Linked DNA regions of Prochlorococcus marinus XMU1404. Each later gene encodes a partner of the first gene's protein in a complex. Links are inferred from orthologs where the notes say so. Each region holds a gene or a part of one and is shown on either strand. Other genes may lie near its edges. The genes, in order: uvrB and HA144_RS01580.

Evidence for each region.
Region 2: the proteins of uvrB (region 1) and HA144_RS01580 are in contact, whole or in part, in a crystal structure (PDB 7EGT), measured with the Thermus thermophilus proteins. The link is inferred for Prochlorococcus marinus XMU1404 from one-to-one orthologs. Residues at the interface, in WP_096411307.1 of Thermus thermophilus: Glu23, Leu25, Arg26, Asp27, Gly28, Glu29, Arg30, Phe31, Arg55, Glu326, Asp327, Phe328, Glu379, Ser382, Gln383, His398, Gly400, Arg401; in WP_096412145.1 of Thermus thermophilus: His654, Arg656, Phe657, Gln666, Asp668, Glu669, Lys680, Arg681, Leu682, Ser683, Lys685, Tyr686, Ala687.

The regions. Positions count from the first base shown.
Region 1 is NZ_JAAORE010000003.1:504,986-513,102, reverse strand. The notes cover bases 3,036-5,919. They hold uvrB (excinuclease ABC subunit UvrB), read left to right. Parts: upstream 3,036-3,399; coding sequence 3,400-5,439; downstream 5,440-5,919. Other genes in these bases: HA144_RS09125 (aspartate kinase), read right to left, coding at 5,447-5,919; HA144_RS09135 (DUF561 domain-containing protein), read left to right, coding at 3,036-3,370. In the rest of the region: HA144_RS09145 (ribonuclease J), read left to right, coding at 1-1,501; tRNA lysidine(34) synthetase TilS, read right to left, coding at 1,498-2,508; more of HA144_RS09135, read left to right, coding at 2,594-3,035; more of HA144_RS09125, read right to left, coding at 5,920-7,207; holA (DNA polymerase III subunit delta), read right to left, coding at 7,247-8,117. UniProt on the Escherichia coli protein: The UvrABC repair system catalyzes the recognition and processing of DNA lesions. A damage recognition complex composed of 2 UvrA and 2 UvrB subunits scans DNA for abnormalities.
Region 2 is NZ_JAAORE010000001.1:286,908-295,369, reverse strand. Bases 2,097-5,176 are described here. They hold HA144_RS01580 (UvrD-helicase domain-containing protein), read left to right. Parts: upstream 2,097-2,472; coding sequence 2,473-4,881; downstream 4,882-5,176. Other genes in these bases: HA144_RS01575 (CCA tRNA nucleotidyltransferase), read left to right, coding at 4,887-5,176; HA144_RS01585 (hypothetical protein), read left to right, coding at 2,221-2,451. Outside these bases: HA144_RS01600 (hypothetical protein), read left to right, coding at 865-1,044; HA144_RS01595 (phycobiliprotein lyase), read left to right, coding at 1,019-1,570; HA144_RS01590 (R-phycoerythrin subunit beta), read right to left, coding at 1,554-2,066; more of HA144_RS01575, read left to right, coding at 5,177-6,134; selenide, water dikinase SelD, read right to left, coding at 6,135-8,306; mtnP (S-methyl-5'-thioadenosine phosphorylase), read left to right, coding at 8,317-8,462. UniProt on the Escherichia coli protein: A helicase with DNA-dependent ATPase activity. Unwinds DNA duplexes with 3'-5' polarity. Translocates on single-stranded DNA with 3'-5' polarity. Initiates unwinding more efficiently from a nicked substrate than double-stranded DNA.

The DNA.
Region 1 (8,117 bases):
TATTTGCGATAGTTTTTCTTTAGCAGTTACAACACCTGTTGGCACAATTATTTTCACGGGAGATTTTAAGTTTGATCATATGCCAGTAGATGGAGAGCAATTTGATATTGAAAGAATGGTGCATTACGGAGAGAAGGGCGTTTTATGCATGTTCAGTGATTCCACTAATGCTGAAGTTCCAGGGTTTTGTCCTTCAGAGAAGACTATTTATCCCTCTTTAGAAAAACATATTGCGGATGCAAAAGAGCGAGTTATCCTTACCACTTTTGCTAGTTCTGTTCATAGAGTGACCATGATCTTAGAGTTGGCCATGAAACATGGAAGAAAGGTCGGTTTATTAGGTAGATCGATGATAAATGTTATTGCTAAGGCGAGAGATATTGGTTACATGAAATGCCCAGATGACTTGTTTGTTCCTATCAAGCAAATTAGAGATTTGCCAGATAGAGAGACCTTATTATTAATGACTGGAAGTCAAGGAGAACCCTTGGCAGCGTTAAGCAGAATATCTCGTGGTGAACATCAGCATGTTCGTCTCAAGACTACTGATACTGTAATATTTTCAGCCAGTCCAATACCTGGCAATACTATTTCTGTTGTTAATACAATAGATAGATTAATGAAACTCGGAGCAAAGGTTGTTTATGGAAAGGGTGAGAATATTCATGTTTCTGGTCATGGTTTTCAAGAAGATCAAAAGTTAATGTTGGCACTCGCAAAACCTAAGTTTTTTGTTCCTGTTCATGGAGAACATAGAATGCTTGTTTGTCATGGCAAGAGTGCACAAACTATGGGGGTTCCAAAGGACAATATTTTAATTATTGAAAATGGAGATGTAGTTGAGTTAACTCCTAATTCTATTCAAAAAGGTGATCCTGTAAAAGCTGGTGTTGAACTGCTTGATAACTCACGAAATGGGATAGTAGATGCTCGAGTATTAAAGGAAAGGCAGCAATTAGCTGGGGATGGTGTAGTAACTGTTTTAGCTCCTATCAGTACAGATGGGAAGATGGTTGCGCCTCCCAGAGTTAATTTAAGAGGAGTTGTTACTACTGCAGAGCCAAGAAAAATGTCTATGTGGACAGAACGAGAAATAAGCTGGGTCTTAGAAAATAGATGGAAACAATTATCCAGACAAACTGGGCCGAATAATTTTGAAGTAGATTGGATTGGTGTACAAAGAGAAATTGAAAATGGTTTATCGAGAAGAATGAGAAGAGAATTACAAGTTGAACCACTTATTTTGTGTCTAGTTCAACCTGCTCCAAGTGGAACTCGTGCTTATATTCCAAAGATTACCGAAGAGCAAAATTTTTCCAATAGAAATAGAAATAATAATAATTTCCATAAGAAATCAAACAATAACCAACCGAATATTTCAAATAACCAACAAAATACTCAAAAAAGTCCAAAAGTTTCTCAGAATCCTTCGGCTGAGACTCCTACAGAAGATTCATTTGAAGGTAGAACAAGAAGAAGAAGATCTACTGTCACATCTTAACTTTTTTCAAAATTTATATAGTTTTTATTCCAAACAATTTTTAAAAACTCTTGCAAGTTAATTTGACCTTTATTTTTTTCAAAAATTGAAGTTGCTAATTTTGTCAGATTTTTAGAACTACATTGCTTTGCAGATATTTCTTTTAAAAATCTATTTAAGATTGTGCACCTCGCTTCAATACACATACTATTTAAGAGACTCCTTTTGATACCTTTTACATCTTTACAATATAGGTATGCTAGTTCACTAAGATCATTACGTTCATTATTGTATTTGTTCATTTTTTGGGAAAAATTATTTATCCTTTCAGAACAACCAGGATAGATAACCTCCAAGGTAGGAATAATTTTTTTTCTTACTAAATTTCTTTTTAATTTAAGATCTGAATTTGTGGGATCTTCCCAGACTGGGATTTTCATATCATTACAAAATTGTTTCGTATCTTCTCTACTGAAAATTAATATTGGCCTTATTAAGAAAATTTGATTTTCTAGTAATCTTTTGCTTTCAATATTACTTAGACCGGCAAAATTGCTCCCTCTACATAAATTGAGGATAAACGTTTCTGCGTTATCACTACTCGTGTGACCAGTTAACAAATATATATTATGTTTTTCCTGGTTTTTATTTAATAAAGTTTTGGCTCTTTCACATAATTTTTTATATCTCCATTCTCGAGCTTTTTCTTCTGAAGAAATATTTTCTTTATTTGCTTGATCAAAGGAGAATGAAATATTTTTATCTTTGCAATAACTTTTTAATTCAAGAGCATAAACCGAGGATTTTTCGTGCCACTGATGATCACCATGCCAAACACTAATAGACCAATTATGCAATTTTTTTAGGTCATTAATTAGGGTTAATAAGGTCATTGAGTCTTGTCCTCCAGAAACACTTATTAAAATATTCGATCCTTTAGGAATTAATATTTGTTTGGTAAGAATCTCCTTATGAAGCTGATGATGCCATGAGGACCAATTTTTCTGAGTTAATTTTTTATCAGACATTTTGTGTTGCTCAGATAATATTTTTTAAAAAATGCACTGTTTTACTAAAACAATGTCACAATCGGGTAATAAATTCATTAAGTAAATGAGTCTGATTAATCTTTTGCCACAAAAAATCAAAGAAGAGTTAAGAAGCAAATCTTTACTCAAAGTTATTTCAGGATTGAATAATTTCGATGTTCAATCTGTGAAAAAAATTGTTGAAGCTGCTTCATTAGGAGGTGCAGATCTTGTCGATATTGCTTGTAAACCTGAACTCGTTGATTTAGCACTTAAGAATTCAACACTACCCGTTTGTGTTAGTTCAGTAGTGCCTCGATCTTTTCAAGATTCTGTAAACGCAGGAGCATCATTAATTGAGATAGGAAATTACGATACTTTTTATGAAAAAGGAATTAATTTTTCAGATAAAAAAGTTTTAAACATTACAAAAGAGACGAGGGATTTTTTGCCTAATGTTCCTTTATCAGTAACTGTTCCTCATAATATGCCTATTGATAAACAAGTTGATCTTGCTTTAAAACTAGTGGAAGAAGGTGTTGATATTATTCAAACAGAAGGTGGCACCAGTTCTAATCCTTACTCTCCAGGAATTCAAGGCTTTTTTGAAAAATCAGTACCAACTCTTGCAGCTACTTATGCTATTCATCAAGAATTTAAGAAACAATCTTTGAATATACCAATCATGAGTGCTTCTGGATTAAGCCAAGTAACTTGTCCACTAGCAATAGCCTCTGGAGCGTCAGCAGTTGGAGTTGGATCTGAAGTTAATAAATTAGATGATTTAATATCAATGATTGCGGTTGTTAGGGGCTTAAAAGAATCTTTGACAAATTCAATAATTGGAGAAAAAATTTCTTAGTATATTAATATCCTTTAGCTACTAGCTTGATGAATAACTATAAGCTTCAAGCTCCTTACGAACCAAATGGAGATCAACCAGAAGCTATTAAAAAATTAGTTAAAGGAGTAAATACTGGTAAAGAGTTTCAGACTCTTTTAGGAGCTACTGGGACTGGTAAAACATTTACCATTGCTAATGTAATTCAACAAACAGGAAGACCAGCGCTTGTATTAGCCCATAACAAAACGTTAGCTGCACAACTATGTAATGAGTTAAGGGAATTTTTCCCAAAAAATGCTGTTGAGTACTTCATTTCTTACTACGATTATTATCAACCTGAAGCTTATGTACCTGTAAGTGATACTTACATAGCTAAAACTGCTTCAATTAATGAAGAAATAGATATGCTTAGGCATTCTGCAACACGCTCATTATTTGAAAGAAAAGATGTAATTGTTGTAGCGTCAATAAGTTGTATTTATGGTCTTGGTATACCTAGTGAGTATTTAAAAGCTGCAGTTAAATTTGAAGTTGGAAAATCAATAAATCTACGTTCTTCTTTAAGGTCTCTCGTTGAAAATCAATATACTAGAAATGATATTGAAATTACTAGAGGTAGATTCAGAATTAAAGGTGATGTTTTAGAAATCGGCCCAGCTTATGAAGATAGATTAATAAGAATCGAATTATTTGGTGATGAAGTCGAGGCTATTAGATATGTTGACCCTACTACAGGAGAAATACTTGAAAGTTTGGAACAAGTTAGCGTTTACCCAGCGAAGCATTTTGTGACTCCAAAAGAAAGACTTGAGAGTGCAATAAGTGCAATTAGAAGTGAATTAAAAACTCAACTCGATAAATTTACATACGAAGGAAAATTATTAGAGGCTCAACGTCTAGAACAACGCACAAAATATGATTTAGAAATGCTTAAAGAGGTTGGTTATTGTAATGGAGTTGAGAATTATGCTCGTCATTTATCAGGCAGGGAGGAAGGTTCACCTCCAGAATGCTTAATAGATTACTTTCCTAAAGATTGGTTGTTGGTAGTTGATGAGAGTCATGTAACATGTCCTCAACTTCATGCTATGTACAACGGTGATCAATCTAGAAAAAAAGTTTTAATAGATCATGGTTTTAGATTGCCAAGTGCTGCAGATAATAGGCCTTTAAAATGTGAAGAATTTTGGGAAAAATCAAAACAGACATTATTTATAAGTGCAACTCCCGGTCAATGGGAATTAGATCAATGTGATGGTGAATTTATTGAGCAAGTTATAAGACCAACTGGAGTATTAGATCCTGTAATTGATGTAAGACCTAGTGAAGGCCAAATAGAAGATCTGTTATCTGAAATAAGAATTAGAGCTGAAAAGAATCAAAGAGTGCTAGTGACAACACTTACTAAGAGAATGGCTGAAGATCTAACTGATTTTTTATCTGAAAATAAAGTAAGAGTTAGATATTTGCATTCCGAAATCCATTCAATTGAAAGAATTGAAATTATTCAAGACCTTAGGATGGGCGAATATGATGTTTTGGTAGGAGTAAATTTATTAAGAGAGGGACTAGATCTTCCTGAAGTATCCTTAGTTGCCATTTTAGATGCTGATAAAGAAGGTTTTCTGAGGGCAGAAAGGTCATTAATTCAAACAATAGGAAGAGCTGCAAGACATGTTGAAGGCGTTGCTTTGCTTTATGCAGATAACTTCACAGATTCAATGAAAAGAGCAATATCTGAAACTGAAAGAAGAAGAACTATTCAAAAAAAATATAACAAAGTCAATGGTATTACCCCTAAACCTGCAGGCAAAAAAATAGAAAATTCAATATTATCTTTTCTAGAGCTTTCCAGAAAATTAGATGCTGGTGGTTTATCTAAAGATTTAATAAATATAGTTAATAACAAAACTGACTTAATTCTCAATTCCAGCGATAATCAATGTTTGCTCGAAGAATTGCCTGACTTAATAGAAAAGTTAGAAATTAAAATGAAAGATGCTGCAAAAGAGTTAAATTTTGAAGAAGCAGCAAATTTGAGGGATAGAATAAAAAAATTAAGACAAAAATTGGCTAGAAATAATTAAAAAGAACTTATTTTTCTAATTCGAAATGATTATGAATGGCATTAACTGCTTTGTCACAATCTTTTTCTAAGACAATACAAGAAGTCCTAATTTCACTAGTGGCAATCATTTCAATATTGATATTTTGGTCAGCCAATGCTCTAAATATTTTTCCAGCCGTTCCAACCTTAAATGCCATTCCCGCTCCTACAGTACTAACTTTGGCTATGGCAGGGCCATCTTCAATGTATGATCCGGGTAATTTTTTTGTTAAGACATCAAAAACTAAATTAGCTTTTTCTCTATCTTGCTTATTCATTGTAAGACTAATATCTTTAGTTTTTAAATAGGAAATTCTCTCAGACTGCACGATAGTATCGAAAAGTAAGTTATTTTCAGCTAATGCTAAACATATCGATGCTGCTACACCTGGACGATCAGGCAGTTTTCGAAAACTTACTTGAACTTGGTTTTTATCTAATGCAATTCCTCTTACTTCAGGTTGATCTTGTTTTTCGTTAATTGGATTAATAAATATTTGTGTATCGGATAACTTAAATTTCTCAGCAACAAATCTAATAGCTTTTGGAATATTATTGATTTCAATCACGCAGCTGACTTTAATTTCACTAGTAGCTATTAACCTGACATTTATATTCGCTTGAGATAAAGTATCAAATAAATCAGCTGAAACACTAGGTCTACCCATAATGCCTGCTCCTTGAATACTTAATTTAGTCATGTTTGTTTTTAGATTATATTCTCCTCCTAATTGACTAGTTATAAGTTCGCATTGTTCTGCAGTCTTTTTAACTTCTAATTCACTAACAGTAAATGTAATATCGTTATTATTTCCATCATTTGTAGCTTGTATGATTAAATCTACATTAATACTTGCTTCTGAAAGTTTTTCAAATATTTGTGCAGCAATCCCAGGCCTATCAGGAATATTTGAGAGACTGAATACTGCTTGGTTTTCTAAAACTTCAAGACTATTGACTGTTTGTGTTAATTCTAAGCTTCCTCTTTTTAGCGGGAGAGGTTGGATTTGACTTTCTAGGAAAGTCCCACTTGAGTTACTTTGGCTTGATTTGACACACAATTTAATTCCATAATTGCGAGCAATTTCTACTGCTCTTGGATGTAGAACTGAAGCACCGACACTTGCAAGTTCAAGCATTTCCTCACAGCTAATTTCATCTAAGAGTTTTGCATTAGGAACAATTCTTGGATCAGTAGTAAGAACCCCTGGAACGTCTGTATAAATTTCGCAAGTCTCAGCTCCTAATGCTGTTGATAAAGCTACTGCGGAAGTATCTGAACCACCTCTACCCAAAGTTGTAATTTCCATTGAACCCGTATGGCTTAATGAAGTCCCTTGAAATCCAGCCACTACAACTACAAAACCCTGATTTATATAATTTTGGATTCTTTCTGTTTTAATATCCAGAATTCTCGCTTTCCCATGAATTGATTCAGTAATAATTCCAACCTGGCTTCCGGTCATTGAAATTGCAGGTATTCCGTATTCGTTTAATGCCATTGCGAGAAGAGCTATGGTTACTTGCTCTCCAGTTGAAAGAAGCATATCCAATTCTCTTCGATTAGGATTTTTACTAATTGATTCTGCTAGACAATTTAAATCATCTGTAGTTTGCCCCATTGCAGAGACAACTACGACAATTTCATTTCCTGCTTCTTTACTTTGACAAATGCTACTTGCAATACTTTTAATTTTTTTAATATCACCGACAGAAGTACCGCCAAATTTTTTTACTAGTAAAGCCATATTTAAATCATAATGTAAATTCTTAAACTTATAATTTGGTTAACTTAAATTAATTAAATTCTCTGTAAAAACATTTATAGGATTATTACCTTGTTTTAGTAATGATTCAATATCTAATAAGTTACTCATTAAATTAATTAAATATTTTTGCGATACATTTTTGACTTTTTTTCGAATAAAAAAAATTCTTCTTGGATTAGAAATGCCTGCAAGATTACAAATCTTTTCTGCATTATCGTTTTCTGAATTAATTGCTAATTTTATAATGGTATGAATTCTTATTTGACTAATTAAACCTGCATTTAGTCTTAAAGCGGGTTCTCCTTTCTGTAAGGAATAATTTATTTCAATTAGGCTTTCATTAATATTTTTTTTTAAGAGAAGATCAATAATTTTGAAAATATTGGATTGATGATCACTAAAGATTTTTTTTACATCAATACTTTTAAGAAAAAGTTGTGAATTCGAATCACTTGATATTGCAGAAAGGTATGTTTTTGCTTTGGCTAATTCATTTATTAGTTTAAAGCTATCATTCCCAACAGAATCAATAATTAATTCAGCTGCATTTTTATCAATTTTGATATTCATCTCATTTGCTGCATCTTCTAAAAATCTTTTTTGTCCCTCATAGTCCCAGATTTCAGGTAAAGGAAATGATTTTTCTTTGGCTAGATTATTTTTGATGAGTTTTTGTAAAAATTTAGTACTCTTTAGTCTTGAGTCTGGTTTTTTTGTATTTTGTAAAATGAAATAAGTATTTTGAGGTATATTGTCATGGATTTTTTCAAATTTAGTTCTTAGATCCTCATTTTTTGCAGTAAAAATTGGATTATTTTTCAATGTAACTATTCTGTATCCATCTCCAAAAGGAGGTGTAAGAACTTCATCAAAAGCTTTGTGGACTTGC
Region 2 (8,462 bases), on another replicon or contig:
ATATTGGTTGGATTAATCTATTTAGTACAAAACTATGGCATCGAACCCTTAAGGAGCAAAGTCGAGAGTATGGGCTTTTGGGCCCCTCTAGGAATATTTATACTTAGAGGAATAAGTATAATTCTTCCTGCCCTACCAAGTTCGGCTTACTCATTACTTGCTGGATCACTATTAGGTTTTCAGAAAGGTTACATAACCATTATTTTTTCTGATATAGTTTTTTGCCAAATAGCCTTTTTCATAGCAAGGTACTTTGGCCGCAAACCTGTTCGTCGTTTAGTCGGAACAAAAGCAATGAAAAAGATTGAAAGCTTTAATCAAAATCAATTAGAGGAAAATTTCTTTCTTATGACTGGTCTTTTGATGACTGGTCTTTTTGATTTTCTAAGCTATGCAATTGGAATTGGGGGAACTAGATGGAAAATATTCACTCCAGCTTTATTAATAAGTCTCTTAATCAGCGATTCCATTCTTGTAGCTGTTGGGGCCGGAGTTAGTCAGGGAGCTGGATTATTTCTTGGAATAGCACTTTTAGGTATGTTTGCTCTTGCTACCATATCAGGCCTATCAAAAAATCCACCTCAATGGTTCATTTATTTGCTTAGCTATATCAACGAATATTTATCTCGGTTTTTATACTCTTTAACTAAAGGCAGATCCCCTATATGGTTCATTTATTTGCTTAGCTATATCAACGAATATATATCTCGGTTTTTATACTCTTTAACCAAAGGCAAATCCCAAAATTATTAGAAATAAGCATTTACCAATCATAAAGACAAGATATAACATTTTTGCAAACATTAACTATATAAATAAGAATTCATGCAAGAATGTAAAACGACTGATTTTTAAAGTTATTAGATGACTCCATTTAGACCAACTTCATATGATCGCCCTGGAGAACAAATATCAACCACTCCTTCTGGATTAAAAGTAACTTCTGCGAAGAGATTAATGGTGGATTCAATGGTAAGAATGATTCAAAAAGCAGAAAATCATTCAGCAGAAGATAAACTTGACGAAGAATCTAACAACAATTAATCAATTTATCGATAAAAGTTTAGGAGAGTGGAAATCGATAAGAAGCTCTCATACTTTAGCTTTTCAGGAATTTGAAAACTCAACAAGTAAAATATATATAAAACATATCAACTCTAAAAATAAAAAAGTTATTGAAATTTTTAAAAATTACCAATATAGTACAAAATTAGAAAGCATAGCCATTTCTATAAAATGGCAAGCTATTAGTGATTGGGATGATGATGATTTGAGTGAGGGAGATGAAACAGTTTTGATATTTTTACCCAAGGATGAAAATTCAGGAATTGTTTTACGAAATAAAGGTTATACGGAATCTTTTATTTCATCATCGAATTATTTCGTTGACGAACAGAATAATTTACATATTAAAACTTTTTACAAGTCAACAGTTTCTGAAGAAAAAATTTCCTTTTTATCCGCTCACGTAAGATCCAGATTTTCTACTATAAGAAATCTTGGGAATAACTCAGTAATACAGACTTCCCATACTTCTGAAATAAGAAATTTAGCTAGTTTAAAAGATTAATTATTCTTTCAAATTGAAGCTCTGTATCAGAAATTAAATCAGGAAGGAAGCCTGTGTTTCCCTTCATATTATTAACTGTAGAATTTAAATCAGAGATTGTTGAATCTCGCATTAATTCAATAACCCTTCTTGCATTTCTTAAAGGTACCCCAAGAGCAAAATAAGTATTTTTAAGATCCCTCAAACAACTTTTTTCTAAAACTGATTCGTCATTAGAAATTAAAAGATAAGCAACAATCCTGAGGATTATTTCTCCATCTCTTAAACAAACGGACATCTTGTTAGTTGTATTTAAAGATATTTTTGAATTAACTGAATCTTGATTTTCGCAAATCATTGCTGTTACAGCGTCTGCTGCAATTGCATGTGAATTATTGGTAATTGAGCATATTGCATCTAATCTTGAGTTTGCACTATTAATGAAATCTTTTATATTGCTTAATTCATTTAATTTCTTATCAGTGGAAAATAGTGGATTATTCTTTAAAACTGACATTATTAAATTAAAAAAATTAAAGATTGAATCTCAGAATAGTACAAAGCAAGTAAAAAAAATAAAATTTTAAAATTAACGCAACGCTTCTTAATTAATAACTTCATTCCAAAGTGATAGTTGAAATAATTCAAATAAAAATTTTTTTTCCGCTAATATGAAACTACTTTTAACTAAAGTTTTGGATCAACAGGATTTAAAATTATCAAAGAAACTTATCTCCTCATATAAAAAGAGATTGGAAAAAGAAATTCTTAACCGAAGTATGAAATTAAGGATGCCTCAAAATAAATTTGAAGAAATAATTGATAATAACAATGAACTCATAAATTTAAAAAAAGCGTTAGAAGACCTTGAAACCGAATCTGAACCTCATAGCAAAGTCTGATTTTTGAAAACCCATCCAAAAGTGCCTCAAACCAACAATTTTCTTTTTCAATCTTTAAATAATGAGCAACTTCAAGCAGTAAGACATGTTTATGGGCCACTATTAGTTGTAGCAGGTGCTGGTAGCGGAAAAACTAAGGCTCTTACGCACAGAATTGCAAATCTTATTGAAAATAATTCTATAGATCCCTATAACATCCTCGCAGTCACTTTTACTAACAAAGCTGCTAAAGAAATGAAAGCAAGATTAGAGGTTCTTCTAGCCCAAGAATTAGCTTTTAATCAATTTGGTCAGCCTTGGACAACTCTCAAAGAAATTGATCAAAATCAATTAAGAACAAACGTTCACCAAGAGAGGCTTCAGAACCTTTGGATAGGTACTTTCCATTCTTTATTTTCAAGACTTCTGAGATACGATATTGAAAAATATACTGATCCAGAAGGCTTAACCTGGACAAAGCAATTTTCAATTTACGATGAAACAGATTCGCAAACATTAGTAAAAGAAATTATCAGTCAAGATATGAATCTTGACCCGAAAAGATATGATCCCAAAAAGATTAAAAGATTAATAAGTAATGCTAAAAATCAATGTTTAACTTCTAATGATCTTTTAGAAAAAGCAGATAATAATTTTGATAAAACAGTTGCAGAAGCCTACAAGAGATATAGAATTTCACTCTCAAAAAATAATTCTTTAGACTTTGATGATCTTCTACTTTTACCTGTTTTCTTATTGAGGCAAAATGATATAGTCAGAGATTACTGGCACAAAAGATTTAAACATATTTTAGTTGACGAATATCAAGATACAAATAGAACACAATATGAACTTATAAAATTAATTACGGCCGGAAATACTGAACCAAAAAAATTCTTTGATTGGGAAGATCGCTCAATTTTTGTAGTTGGGGATGCTGATCAAAGTATTTATAGTTTCAGAGCAGCTGATTTCAGAATTCTAATTGGTTTTCAAGAAGATTTTAAAACTTCTTTCAACGACGATAAAAAATCATCTTTAATTAAATTAGAAGAAAATTATAGGTCATCTTCTAATATCCTTGATGCTGCAAACTCACTAATTGAAAACAACTCTGAAAGAATTGACAAAGTTTTAAAGGCTACTAAAGAAAAAGGGGAACTTTTAACATTACTAAGCTGTGATGATGAAATTTCCGAGGCAGAAGCAATTACAAATAAAATTAAATCACTAAACAATAAAAATCAGAAACCAATATGGAAAAATTTTGCAATATTATATCGAACCAGAGCTCAGTCAAGAGTATTAGAAGAATCTCTTGTGAGGTGGCGCATTCCTTATACAATTTTCGGAGGATTGCGTTTTTATGATAGAAGAGAAATTAAAGATGCAATAGCATATTTGAAAGTTCTGGTTAATTCTTCAGATAACGTTAGTCTTTTACGAATCATAAATGTTCCTAGAAGAGGGATTGGTAAGACTACTATTCAAAAACTTAATGAACTATCTAATAGGTTAAATATCCCATTATGGGAGGTTCTTAATGATAAGCAAAGTCTTGAAGAAACAATAGGCCGATCATCAAAAGGAATTAATAAATTTACCGAAGTTATGAATGATCTACTGTGTTACTTAGAAAATTCAGGTCCTGCTCAACTACTTCAACTTATATTAGAAAAAAGTGGTTATTTGAGTGACTTACTCTCTAGCGGGACTGAAGAATCTGAAGATAGAAGAAATAACTTACAAGAACTAATTAATGCAGCTACTCAATATGAAGAAGAAACAGAAAGTGGAGATGTAGAGGGATTTCTTTCTACAGCAGCCTTAACAACTGATAATGATACGAAGAAAAATAATCCCAACTCTGTAACTCTCATGACTCTGCACAATAGTAAAGGTTTAGAATTTCAAAATGTTTTTATCACTGGGCTAGAACAAGGTCTCTTCCCAAGCCATAGATCAATTGATACTCCCTCACTTCTTGAAGAGGAAAGAAGATTATGCTATGTAGGTATTACTAGAGCTAAAGAAAGAGTTTTCTTAAGTCATGCCAGGGAAAGAAGATTATGGGGTGGAATGCGTGAAGCAACAATTCCTTCAATATTTCTTTCAGAAATACCTGAAGATTTAATGGATGGCGAATTACCACAAACTGGTGGTGCTTCAATTAGAAGAGATTGGCATCTTGATCGTTTAACTAGAGTGGATCGAAACAATCCAAATGAATTTGTTAACCAACCAATAAATGGAGTGAGGAAATTATATTCAGGGCCCAGTAAAGGAAAAAGCTGGATAGTTGGAGATAAGCTAATTCACTCAAAATTTGGGAAAGGTGAAATCATACATATTTTTGGGAGTGGGGAAAAAATATCTTTAGCAGTAAAATTTGGTGATAAAGGAAGTAAAATTCTAGATCCCAGATTAGCTCCAATTCGTTATGTAAGTTAAAACTCATGAACGATATCTCTGATTACATTCAAGGGGAATTAATTAAAACTCCTTTTAATCTATATAACCTAATTGCTAAATACATAGAATCTAATAACAAAACTAAAGTTGCTTTTGTTGGCGGTTATTTAAGAGATTTATTAATTAGTAAATTCCATAAAAAATCTTTTTCTAAACCTGTAGATATTGATCTTGTTATTGAAGGCTCCTCTATTTCTCTGGCAAAATTTATAAAAAAAAATATTGTAAATGTAGATTTATGTTTAATCAAGGAATTTAATTTATACAACACTGTAGAAATAAATATTAATGACTATAAAATTGATATTGCTTCTGCAAGAAAAGAAATTTATCCTTCCCCAGGCTTAAATCCCACAGTAAATAAAAGTACTATTGAGGAGGATCTTAAGAGGAGAGATTTCACTATAAATTCTATAGCCTTCGAGGTCTCGACAAGGAAAATCTATGATCTTTATGGAGGAATATCTGATATAAAAAGTAAAAGATTGAACTTACTTCACAGCAATAGTATTTCAGATGATCCAAGTAGATTAATTAGATGTGCAAAATATGCTTCAAGGTTAGGTTTCAATATTTCAAATAATTCTCTCAAACAATCTCAAAAAACAGTTAGACAATGGCCATGGAAAAGTTCAGAGACTAATCAGACAATGATTTACCCTCCTGCACTAGGCATACGGATAAGGATGGAACTAGCTGAAATATGCAAACACGATAATTTGACTAATGTAATTTCGATAATTCATAAATGGGAAGTTATCTCAATCTTAAATGAAAATATTAAAGTCGATAAAAGGTTTTTAAGAGGACTAAATTGGATTAAGAAGTTAAAGGGAAATCATATGCTTTACTTATTAAAAGATTCAGAAGATTTAGAAACAGCATGTCAAAGATTTTTAGTAAATAAAAGTGAGATAAAAATATTAGAAGATTATTTAAATATCAAAAAGATATTAAAAACAAACCAAAAAAATTTCAATAACTTTTCTCCTTCAAGTTGGGCAGAATTTATTGAGAATAGAAACCTTAATGATGAGACAGTCAAATTATTAATTTGTGATGGAGGACCTTACTGGCGTAAATTGTTTAAGTGGTTATTTATTTACAAATTCATAAAATCAAAAAAAGATGGAGAAACATTAAAAAAAGAAGGATGGGATCAAGGGAAGGAGATGGGAAAAGAAATCAAAAGATTAAGATATTTGGAAATTGACAAATTAAATAGAACTTAATTACATTTTTACAACTTCTCCAACCTTGTACCATTTATCCTTTAGAACATTTTCATATTTACTATTGCAACTAATCAACAAGGGGCCACATGTTTGAGGATCTAATAGTAATGATATTTTATCGTTAAAAGTCTCTTGATCTAATGAATTTTCGTTTAAAAAATTAATTATTCTTTTTTTCTTATTTACTTTATAAATTTTGTCAAAAATTTCTTTATTAGATTCAAAGAAAGTACTCTTAACATCTTTTCTTATTAAATCAAATACTCCAGGATAAGCTTTAAATGCAAATAAATCCAATATAACTTTTATTGGCTCAAGATTATTTCTTTGCCTATATAAATTAGATGATTCAACCATCTCTTTAAGATGTCCAATAAATCCATATCCAGTAATATCAGTCGCAGCATTGACTAATGATTCTTTAAATTGATTTTGAAAAAGATAAATTTCATCAATCAAATATTGCTGACTCTTTAGTAAATTATTAATTATTTCAGAAGAACTACCTAGCATATTAATATTTTGCATTTGACTGGCAAAGTAAATCCCAACGCCTAGAGGTCTAGACATCATGAGAATATCTCCATTATTCATTCCAGATTTAAGCCATGGTTTTACTCCATTTTTTAAAATACCTTGAACTGTTAAAGAAATATCTATTCCTAATGCATAAGGTTTATTTACTAAACTTCTTGCCTCGAAAGTATGGCCTCCAAGTAATTCACCTCCATGATCCTCAACTGTTGATTTAATACCTTGAAGGGATTGAGAAAAAAGGTAAATCTGATATTCCCTTTCAACTTTTGGTAATGAAATTAAAGCCTGAGCGGATGAAAGTTTTGCTCCGCATGCCCACAAATCTGAGAAAGCATGCAAAGTAGTAATTTTTGAATTAAGCCAAGGATCACTTACCAAAGCAGGAAATCCATCTACACTTTGCAAGATGATATCTTGACCATTTTGATATATCTCAACTGAATCTTCAGGTGATGAAGCAAAAGAATTTAAATTAGATTTTATTAATGATTTATTCAAAACAAACTGAGGAATTTTAGCTGCACATCCTCTGCAGTCATTCAATGAAATATTTTTTTCACTACTTTTCATAATTAGCCTTTTTGATCTGAACTTTTTAATAAAGTTGAGATCAATCTTATATTTTAAAATCCAAAAAAGAAAAGAAGGGCCGAAAGCAAAATTGCGATAAATAGCAAAAGCCTTTGGATGATGGCTTGGAAATATATTTACTATTTGCAATCCGATCTTTTGAGGAAACCACTTTTTTAATGATCTCCCTTCTATATCTTTTTTTAGATTTTGGACTAATGTATTTACAACTTTTACTGCAAAAACTCCTGATGCTGGTCTTTTTGCTGAACCTACAACTGCGCAATCACCGACAGCAAAGATTCCCGAGAAACTTTTTATCTGCAAATTCTGATTTGTGATTATTCTGCCATGAGAATCCGAATCTAATAATTTTTTTTGTGCCCATAACGGAGATGTATTTCCAGTACATAAAAGAATCTTGCCATGATCAAAATTAAGTTTTTCAACTAAATCAATATTGGAATTCCGTAAACTTTTTAGAATTGTATTATTAATTTTTCTTGAATCACATAATAGTTTTAAATGTCTATCTCTCCATCTTTTTCTCAAAGCATATGATACTTCAATTGCAGCAAGGCCACTCCCAACAATTACAAATGGAAGTTCATTAACTGAATCAAAAATATCCTCTTTTAGTATTGAGTCATAAGCCCTTAAAAAAGGTTTAATTGAAAAAGCATCTCGATTTTTAACTAGTAATTCAAATTCTTTTGGAATTATTGTTTGACTACCATAATTAAGCACCAACTTCGAATAATTAATTGAAGGTCTATTACTTAAAACAATTTTCTTTAAATTGAAATCAATATCCTTTACTTCTTCTTCTATAAAAGATACTTTTGCATTTTTTGCTAAAGATTTTATATCAATTAAACTCTCTTCTAAAGCGATTGATTTTGAAATCACCGATGGGAATAGCGCCGAATAAACCAAATGAGAATCCCTAGATATAATTGAAACAGGAATTTCTGGCATTAATTTCGGAAACATTAACCATTTCTTCAATAAAAGAACATTTGTGTGTCCTCCTCCAATTAGTACTAGATGATTAAAAGTCATTTACATCATCATGAATAAAGAACATTTATTACCAATTGAAAAATCAAGATTAGGAATAATTGGTGGGAGTGGATTTTATTCAATGGATCAGATGGAATACTTAAGAGAAATTGAAATCAATACTCCCTATGGTAAACCTTCTGATTCAATAAGAGT